Variovorax paradoxus: one gene and its partner. The protein of the gene in region 1 binds, or shares a complex with, the protein of each later gene. Links are inferred from orthologs where the notes say so. Each region holds a gene or a part of one and is shown on either strand. Other genes may lie near its edges.

Region 1 (4,635 bases):
ACCAGCAGCACGATCAGCGCGATGAGCACGGCCGCGCCCGTCATGCGGCTGGCCAGGTCGACCGGGTCCCAGATCGCCTTGCCGTAGATCACGACCGTGGCGGAGGTGACGACCACCGCAAGCGCCGCGAGCAGCCCCATGGGAACGGGCAGCCCGACCGCCTGCCCGACGATCTGGTCGCGCTGCGATTTCGCGAAGCGCGTGAAGTCGGGAATGTTCAGCGCAAGGGTGGCCCAGAAGCCCACCATGGCCGTCAGCGACGGCCAGAAGACCGCTGCGAACTGACCCGCCTTCTTGCCGCCTTCGACGAACTGCGAGGGCTGCTGCAGGATCGGGCCCAGGCCTCCGGCGCGGTTGAGCGCCCACGCCAGCAGCACGAAGCAGATGAGGATCTTCAGCGGCGCCGTGTACGTCTCGAGCTTGCGGATCGATTCGATGCCGTGAATGACGAAATAGAACTGCAGAGCCCAGAAGACGAGGAAGCTCGCCAGCTGGAAGAAGTTGATGCCCAGCCAGGCGATCTTCTCGCCTTCGAGCGGATGGCCGATCAGCACGCCGACCAGCGTGTAGATCATCATCCCGCCGAACCAGGTCTGGATGCCGTACCAGCCGCATGCCACGAGCGCGCGCAGCAGCGCCGGTATGCGGGCGCCCCGGGTGCCGAACGAGGCACGCGCGAGCACCGCGTAGGGAATGCCGTACTTCACGCCCGCATGCCCGATCAGCAGCATCGGGATCAGCACGATGAAGTTGCCCAGGAAGACCGTGCCGACGGCCTCGGACCAGGACATGCCGGACTCGATCAAACCGGCGGCAAGGGTGTAGGCGGGAATGCACATCACCATGCCCACCCAGAGCGCGGCGAAGTGATACCAGCGCCATGTGCGCTGCTCGGGCCGCGTGGGCGCCAGGTCGTCGTTCCAGAGTCTCGAGTGGGCTTGCAAAGGTTCGCTTGATTTCATGATTTTTCCTTTGAGAGAGTCACGTGGGGCTGGGAATTGAGCTTCTTCGATATGTCTACTATTTATCCGTATAAAACATATAAATAGGAGCATTACATAGCAAGTTCGATGCCCAAACAAGCCTGATCACCGGTCTATTGCGCGTGTTTTTGGTTCAATTGCATTCAATTGCATCGATTTATCATGGGCAATCGGCTCCGCTCGGGAGCTTTCCCAAGGAACAGGGCATGCCCATTGGTCAACGCGCAAGAAAACGCCCCAAGCTCTCAGACCTCGTCGTCGAAGACGTGAAGCGCTGGATCGTTACGGAGCGCAAGCAGCCGGGCGACCGGCTACCGAACGAGAAAGAGCTCGTCGAGCTTTTCGGCGTCTCGAAAAGCACGATGCGGGAGGGACTGAAGGCACTGGAAGTGCGCGGCCTGATCAAGACGCGCACGGGCCCGGCCGGCGGTGCCTATCTCCAGCAGGTCTCGCTCGATCACGCGTCAGAGCCGCTGAGAAACTTCCTGCACTTCCACCATCTGGACGGGCATCACATCTACCAGCTGCGCAAGATCCTGGAGCCCGAACTGGCGGTCAGCGTCGTCGGCCGGCTCGACGCGAAGCAACTGGATCTGATCGAGCAGACCATCCGCCTGTGCGAGCAGGAGCCTCGCAACGATATCGAGTTGCGTGCACAACGCGTCGCCGAGCTGGAGTTTCACAACCTGCTGGCGGACAAGTGTCCCAACGCCCTGCTCGCCTTCATGTGCCGTTTTCTCAACGACCTGCTGCGCGACCTCATGGTCTACAAGAATGCGTGGGAGCACCGCCACTTCGGCGAAGCCAACCTGGGCTTTCACAGCAAGCTGCTGCAGGCCTTCCGCGATGAGAACGCCGACGCCGTGCATCGCCTGATGACCGAGCACATGGTCGATGCCGAGACGCACATGCACGAGATGGAAGTGCATGTCGGCGTGCAGCAGTTGCTGATGCCCGCGGGTCGGCGCCACGCGTGACGGGCCTGCCCAAAGAGAAAGAGCCGCCCCCTTTCGGGAAGCGGCTCTTTGCTCGTGAACCTGCGAAGGTCCGGATCAGAACGGAATGTCGTCGTCCATGTCGTCGAAGCCCGACGACGACTTGGCCGGTGCCTGGCGCGGAGCCGGCGCCGCAGCGCGCGGAGCGGCTGCCGGCGCACGCGGGGCGTAACCGCCGCCGCCACCACCACCGCCATTGCCGCCTTGCGAATAACCACCGCCGCCACCCTGCGAGTAGCCGCCGTCGTCCTCGGGGCCGCCCGATGGGCCGCCCTGGCCTTGACGGCTGCCGAGCATCTGCATCTGGTCGGCGCGGATTTCGGTGGTGTACTTTTCGATGCCGTCCTTGTCGGTCCACTTGCGCGTGCGCAGGCTTCCTTCGACATACACCTGCGAGCCCTTGCGCAGGTACTGGCCGGCGATTTCGGCCAGGCGGCCGTTGAAGACGATGCGGTGCCACTCGGTGGCTTCGCGCATTTCGCCGCTTTGCTTGTCTTTCCAGCGATCGGTGGTGGCCACTGTGACGTTCGCGACCTGGTCGCCGCTCGGGAAGGTACGCATTTCGGGGTCGCGCCCCAGATTGCCGACGACGATGACTTTATTGACCGATGCCATATGCACTGCCCCTGATAAGTAGATGAAGGAGGAGGTTGAGAAGAACCCTCGATTGTGCCCCAAGGCGACCGGCCGCACTCCCGCCAGGTGCCAGAATGGGCCTCTCCGATGAACCGCGAACCAGACTTTTTCGAGCATCTGCGCGCCGAGCTGTCGAACGGCCGCGTCTGGCTCGACCGGGCGATCGTGCTGGGCTACGCCATCGCGGCCGGGCTGTTCGTGGTGGGCTTCACGCTGGCCAGCGACTGGGTCTTTGGCGAGTTCCACCGCTTCTACCGCGCCTGGCCCTGGGCAGTGCTGCTGACGACGCCGCTTCTCACGGCCGGCATCGTCTGGTTCACATTGCGCTTCTTCCCCGGCGCGGGCGGTTCGGGCATTCCTCAGATCAAGGCGGCCCTGAATCCGGCCCTGCCCGAGGAGCGGCGCTTCGTTTTTGCCTCGCTGCGGCTCACGGTCGCCAAGATCGGGCTGGGCGCGGCAGGCTTCGCGGCCGGCCTTTCGATCGGGCGCGAGGGGCCTTCGGTCCAGGTGGCGGCGGGGGTGATGCAGCATGCGCGCCGCTGGCTCTCGCCCAACACCACCATCGATGGCCGGGCGCTGCTGGTTGCCGGCGGTGCAGCGGGCATCGCGGCAGCCTTCAATGCGCCGCTGGCGGGCGTGGTCTTCGCCATCGAAGAGCTGTCGGGCCGGCTCGAGGCGCGCTCCAGCGGCCTGATCATCACGGCCATCGTGCTGGCGGGCCTGGTGGCTGTGTCGGCCTTCGGCAACACGAGCTACTTCGGCGTGATCCGCGTACCCCGGCTGGGCTGGGACATGCTCGGGCCCGGCCTGCTGGTCACCCTGCTGAGCGGCGCGGCCGGCGGGCTGTTCGCGCGACTGCTTATTGCCTCGCTCACGGGCGCGGCCGGGCGCTTCAGCCGCTGGCGGGCGCGCTTTCCGGTGCGGTTCGCGGCCTGCGGCGGGCTGGCCGTGGCCGCCATCGGACTGGCGACGGGCGGCGTCACCTTCGGCGCGGGCTCCGAGGCGGTCAAGCAGATGCTGCAGGGCCATGACGAGCTCACGCCGCTCTACACCGTGCTCAAGTTCATCGCCACCTGGCTCACGGCCTGGTGCGGCGTGCCGGGCGGCATCTTCGCGCCGTCGCTGTCGATCGGCGCGGGCATCGGCGACGCGGTGGCGCGGCTGGCCAGCAGCGACCAGGGGCCGGCGCTCATCGCCATGGGCATGGCCGGCTTCCTGGCGGCGGTGACGCAGGCGCCGCTCACCGCCTTCATCATCGTGATGGAGATGGTCGACGGCCACTCGATGGTGTTGAGCCTGATGGCCGCGGCCATGCTGGCCAGCCTGGTCTCGCGGATGATCAGCCGCCCGCTGTACGACACGCTGGCCGAGCACATGGTCGGCCGGGCAATAAGCAGTACGGGCAGCACCGAGCCGGTGCATCCGCCCAAGCCTCCAGAGCCCGGCCACTCGCCATGAAATGCGCGGCGGTCTATCATGTCCGGTTGCCCTCGGACGATCGCCCCCTTGAATTCAATATCCACTGAAGACACCGCAGCCGACGCCGAAAGCGCACGCGATGCGGAACGCGAACGCGCCACCTACCTCGGCGCGGTGCTCGCGCAGCAGCGCATCAGCATCCGCGGTGCGCGCACCCACAACCTGAAGAACGTCGATCTCGACATCCCGCGCAACAAGCTGGTGGTGATCACCGGCCTGTCGGGCTCGGGCAAGTCGAGCCTGGCCTTCGACACGCTGTATGCCGAAGGGCAGCGGCGCTACGTCGAGAGCCTGTCGGCCTATGCGCGGCAGTTCCTGCAGCTCATGGACAAGCCCGACGTCGACGTGATCGAGGGCCTGTCGCCCGCCATCAGCATCGAGCAGAAGGCCACAAGCCACAACCCGCGCTCCACCGTGGGCACGGTGACCGAGATCCACGACTACCTGCGCCTGCTGTACGCCCGCGCCGGCACGCCCTACTGCCCCGACCACCACCTGCCGCTGCAGGCGCAGACGGTCTCGCAGATGGTCGATGCCACGCT
Region 2 (4,754 bases), 3.6 Mb from region 1 along the record:
GCGGCCGTGACGCGCTCCTTCGGCACGCTTTCGCCGAAGAACACAACGTCGGGCTTGAGCAAGCCGCCGCAGTGCGTGCACGCGGGCACCTCGAAGGCGGAGAAATCATGGCCCTGGAGATCGGCGTCGCCGTCGGGTGCGGCACGGGCTTCGAGTGCGGCCCAACTCGGATTGCGCTGCCGCAATTCGAGTTGCAGCGCCGCGCGCGGCGTGCGCCGCTCGCAGGCCATGCAGCGCACGGTGTCGATGCGCCCGTGCAGGTCGATGGCGCCGCGGCTGCCGGCCGCTTCGTGCAAGCCATCGACGTTCTGCGTGAGCAGCGAACCCACACGACCCGCCGCCTCCAGCCGTGCCAGTGCACGGTGCGCCGCACCCGGGCGGGCGCCGGCCATGGTCGGCCAGCCGATCAGGCTGCGCGCCCAGTAACGGCGACGCGTGGATTCCTCGCCCATGAAGGCCTGGTAGGTGACGGGCGATGGGCGCTTCCATTCGCCCTCGACATCCCGGTAGTCGGGAATGCCCGATTCGGTGCTGCACCCCGCGCCGGTGAGCACGAAGAGCTTGCGGTGGCGGGTGGCGAAGTCGGCGAGCGCAGTGGAATTGGCGTCCATCCGGGGAGCATACGTGGCCGCGCCAGAGGCTGCGCGGCCGGGGAAATAGCCAGCCATTGCGCCCGCAGGCCACTCTTTCTACGATGCCTGCTTCCCCCCAAAAAAGGAATTCGCATGCAAGTACAAGGCGCCTGCCACTGCGGCCAGATCACCTTCGAAGCCGACATCGATCCGGAGAAGGTTTCGCTGTGCAATTGCAGCGACTGCCAGGTGCTGTCGGGCTCCGCCTACCGCGTGTCGGTGCCTGTGCCGGCCTCCAGCTTCCGGCTGCTGACCGGCACGCCGAAGACCTACGTGAAGACGGCGGACAGCGGTGCGCGGCGACGGCACGGCTTCTGCGCGAACTGCGGCTCCCCGATCTGGGCGGCCGCGGACAGCGACACGCCGCCAAGCTATGCGCTGCGCGTGGGAGCGCTGGCGCAGCGCGCATTGCTGCCCCCGCATCGCCGTATCTGGTGCCGCTCCGCGCTGGCGTGGTCGGAAGACCTGAGCGGGCTACCGGCCATCGACGGGCAACCCTCCTGAGCGCGGCAGCCTTAGAAGCGGACGCAGACGGATTGCCGCTCCTGCAGCACCGCCTCTTGAGCGAATCGCTGGCGGTAGGTGCCGATGATGCTGGCGATGGCGGCGTCGTCCTTGTCGCTGCGCGGATGCAGCAGCACCACCACCAGCTTGGAGCGCTCGCGCACCACCTCGCCCGACACGCCACGCCATTGGCCGGCGGCATCGATCACCGTCAGGCCCTGCGGAAAAGCCGGCGTCATGGTGGTGTCGAGAAAGCCCGTCCACTCCGCATCCGACACCTGGCCGCCCGAGGGAATGGCCCGGCCGAAATAGAGCGTGTCACGTTCGAAGGTCTCGAAGCTGCTCCCGCAGGCTTTCGCAGCACCGGGCGCCGATGGCAAGGCGCTGCATCCGGCGAGCGCCGCGGCCATCGCGACGGCTGCCAGCGCGGTGCGGACAAGGGGCGAAATACCTGTAGTCATGCGAATACCTCCATGCGTGATCAACCCGGTAGAAAGACCAGCGGCGCGGGCTGGCCCTCGGCGGGCGGCGTACCGTGGTCGAGCAGGCGCCAGCCGGGACTCCAGCGCGACAGACTGCCTTCGGCAACGGCGGCCTCCAGTGTCGTAGCTCTCCAGCCCCTTCGACAGTTCGGCGTTGATCGAGAGGCTCATGGGCGACGCGGATCAAGCCTCGGGCGCGATGGCCTCGGCGTATTCGTAGAGCGCGCCGAGGATTTCCTCGCCACGCTCGTCGGCGTTCTCGGACAGCGCATCGACCTCGCTGAACAGCATCTCGATGGTGCGCGCCCCGCCCTCGCCCTTGAAGAGCTTCGCCACGCGCAGGGCTTCCCAGCGTTCGGCCTCGTCCTCGTTGAGCAGCTCGGGCCAGTTGCGTGCGCGGTAGCGGAACAGGATCTCGTCGAGCCGTCCGTCGTCGAAGCCGGTGCGGTCCTTGGCCAGTTCTTCGGGCGACAGGCCGCGCAGCTGGTTGAGGCGCCGGCGGTCGGCGTTGCCGACGAAGCCGCCGTAGAGGTCTTCGTCGACGTCGGGCGTGGCCTCCTTCGGCCGGGCGTACACCTGTGACCAGATGGCGCTCATGTCGGGCAGGTCGCGCGCGATGGCGGCATGGCGCATGGCCGTGTCGAGGTCGACGCCCCAGCGCTCGGCCATGGCCGGTGCCAGCGTGCGCAGGTTGCCGACCACCATCGGCGACTTGTTCAGGTGCACGCCCTTCACGGGCAGGCGCACCACGCCTTCGGGCAGGTCGGCCGTGCGGGTGAACAGGCGCAGCCGCAGCGTGTCGGCGTCGATGTCGCGCAGCTCGCTCGGGTCGTGGGCAAGGTCCCAGGCAAGCAGCTCGTTCTTGTTGGTCGGATGGCTGGCCAGCGGCCACATCACGGCCAGGCAGCCGCGCTCGACCGGAAACATGCCCGAGACGTGCAGGAAGGGCTTCGCGGTTTCGCGCATCGCGGGCAAGCCTAGTTCGCTGGCAACGCGGTCTTTCTTGTGCAGGCCGAATGCGAAGTCGAACAGCTTGGGCTGCTTGTCGCGGATCAGGCGTGCCAGTGCAATGGTGGCGCGCACGTCGGAAAGCGCATCGTGCGCCGACTCGTGCAGCAGGCCGTTGGCACGCGCCAGGTCTTCGAGCTTGAAGCTGGGCTTGCCGTCTTCCTTCTTCGGCCACTCGATGCCGTCGGGGCGCAGCGCGTACGTGAGGCGCACCACGTCGAGCAGGTCCCAGCGGCCGCAGTCGTTCTGCCATTCGCGCGCATACGGGTCGATCAGGTTGCGCCAGAACAGGAAGCGCGTGACCTCGTCGTCGAAGCGAATCGTGTTGTAGCCCACACCGATGGTGCCGGGCTGCGAGAAGGCGCGCTCGATGTGCGCGGCGAATTCATGCTCGGGAATGCCACGCTCCAGGCACACCTGCGGCGTGATGCCGGTGATCAGGCAGGCCTCGGGGCTGGGCAGATAGTCCGGCGCGGGCTTGCAGTAGATCATCAGCGGCTCGCCGACTTCGTTGAGCTCGGCGTCGGTGCGGATGGCGGCGAACTGCGAGGGACGGTCGCGACGCGGCACCGCGCCGAAGGTTTCGTAGTCGTGCCAGAGAAAGGTATGGTTCATTCAGAGCAAGGGTGAAAACAAGCGCGCAATGGCGTCGCCGAGGCGGCGCCAGAAACTCTGGTGCCGGTTGCCGCGCACCGCGCTGGAACTCTGCAGGTCGGTCTCGAACTGCGCCGCCAGCGGCCGGGTCAGTTCCGGACCATAAACCACCGCGCACACCTCGAAGTTGAGGCGGAAGCTGCGGTTGTCGAAATTCGCGGTGCCGATCATCGCGCAATGGTCGTCGACCACCAAGGTCTTGGAGTGCAGCATGCGCGCCTTGTACTCCCAGACCTTCACGCCGGCGGCGATGAGCTCGTCGAAGTACGAGCGCGCGGCGGCGCTCACGACGGCTGAGTCGCTGCGGCGCGGCACGAGCAGGCGCACATCGACGCCGCGCAATGCGGCACTGGTGAGCGCCATCAGCGCCGGCTCGCCGGGCACGAAGTACGGCGTAGTGAGCCAGGCGCGATGCGTGGCCGAATGGATCGCCTCGACGTGCATCCGGTGGATGGCTTCCATCGCATTGTCGGGGCCGCTGGTGACGATCTGCACGGGGATGTCGCCGGCTTCCAGCTGCGGCAGCATGGCGTTCAGGGTGTCGTCCATGCCACGCGGGTCTTCACCGGTGGCGTAGGTCCAGTCTTCAAGGAAGGTGGTTTGCAGCCAGCGCACCGCGCTGCCCTCGATGCGCAGGTGCACGTCATGGTAGGCGTCGGGGTTGGTGCGCTTGTCTTCCTCGTCGGTGATGTTCACGCCGCCCGTGAAGCCGACGCGACCGTCGCACACCACGATCTTGCGGTGGGTGCGGTAGTTGGTCACCGGGCGCAGGCGCCGGCCAATCTTGGTGTCGTGAAACAGCGCGACCTTCACGCCTGCCTCGAGCATCGGCGCCATGAAATTGCGGCCGATGCGCTTGGAGCCCAGTGCGTCGATCAGCAGCCGCACCGTCACGCCCTGCTTCGCGCGCTCGATCAGCAGGTCGCGCAAGGCAGTGCCGATCTTGTCGGGCTCGAAGATGTAGTACTCGAGGTGGATGTGGTTCTGCGCGGCGCGCACGGCCTCGAAGATCGCGTCGAAAGTGCGTGCGCCGCCTGAAAGCAGCTCGACATCAACGGCGCTCGACACCGGCAGCCCGCAGGTCGCGGTGCCCAGTTTGGCCATCTGCTGCAGCGCCGGCGGAGCGTTCTGCGCCGCGTCGCGCAGCCGCGCCACGTCGGCCTGGGCGGAGGCGCCAGCGCGGCTGCGCAGGCGCTTGAGCCGCTGTTTTCGCAGGCGCTGCGGCCCGAGAAAGTAGTAGATGACGAAGCCCGCAAACGGCAGCAGCGCCAGCGACAGGATCCAGCTCATGGTGGACACCGGCGCGCGCTTCTGCATCACGATCCAGACCGACAACACCGCGATGTAGCCGCTCCACGCCAGGGAGAGGCCGGTTTTCCATTCGTGGCTGAGTTCGGGGAGGATCAAGGCGAGGAGGCTTCGTGATTTCGGCGGCCCAAAGAAAAAGGCCGGCAGCGTGATGCTACCGGCCTTT

The links. Proteins that work in one complex are often made in the same cells at the same time.
Region 2: the proteins of ssb (region 1) and sbcB are in contact, whole or in part, in a crystal structure (PDB 3C94), measured with the Escherichia coli proteins. The link is inferred for Variovorax paradoxus from one-to-one orthologs.

The regions. Positions count from the first base shown.
Region 1 is NZ_CP102931.1:6,357,138-6,361,772, forward strand. What follows is about bases 815-3,695. They hold ssb (single-stranded DNA-binding protein), read right to left. Parts: upstream 2,594-3,695; coding sequence 2,036-2,593; downstream 815-2,035. Other genes in these bases: NWF24_RS29760 (NCS1 family nucleobase:cation symporter-1), read right to left, coding at 815-962; NWF24_RS29765 (FadR/GntR family transcriptional regulator), read left to right, coding at 1,190-1,960; NWF24_RS29775 (chloride channel protein), read left to right, coding at 2,702-3,695. Outside these bases: more of NWF24_RS29760, read right to left, coding at 1-814; more of NWF24_RS29775, read left to right, coding at 3,696-4,072; excinuclease ABC subunit UvrA, read left to right, coding at 4,091-4,635. UniProt on the Escherichia coli protein: Plays an important role in DNA replication, recombination and repair. Binds to ssDNA and to an array of partner proteins to recruit them to their sites of action during DNA metabolism. Acts as a sliding platform that migrates on DNA via reptation.
Region 2 is NZ_CP102931.1:2,779,215-2,783,968, reverse strand. The notes cover bases 1,022-4,021. They hold sbcB (exodeoxyribonuclease I), read right to left. Parts: upstream 3,242-4,021; coding sequence 1,802-3,241; downstream 1,022-1,801. Other genes in these bases: cls (cardiolipin synthase), read right to left, coding at 3,242-4,021; NWF24_RS13095 (DUF3574 domain-containing protein), read right to left, coding at 1,148-1,597; NWF24_RS13100 (GFA family protein), read left to right, coding at 1,022-1,136. In the rest of the region: NWF24_RS13105 (NAD-dependent protein deacetylase), read right to left, coding at 1-611; more of NWF24_RS13100, read left to right, coding at 726-1,021; more of cls, read right to left, coding at 4,022-4,687. UniProt on the Escherichia coli protein: Degrades single-stranded DNA (ssDNA) in a highly processive manner.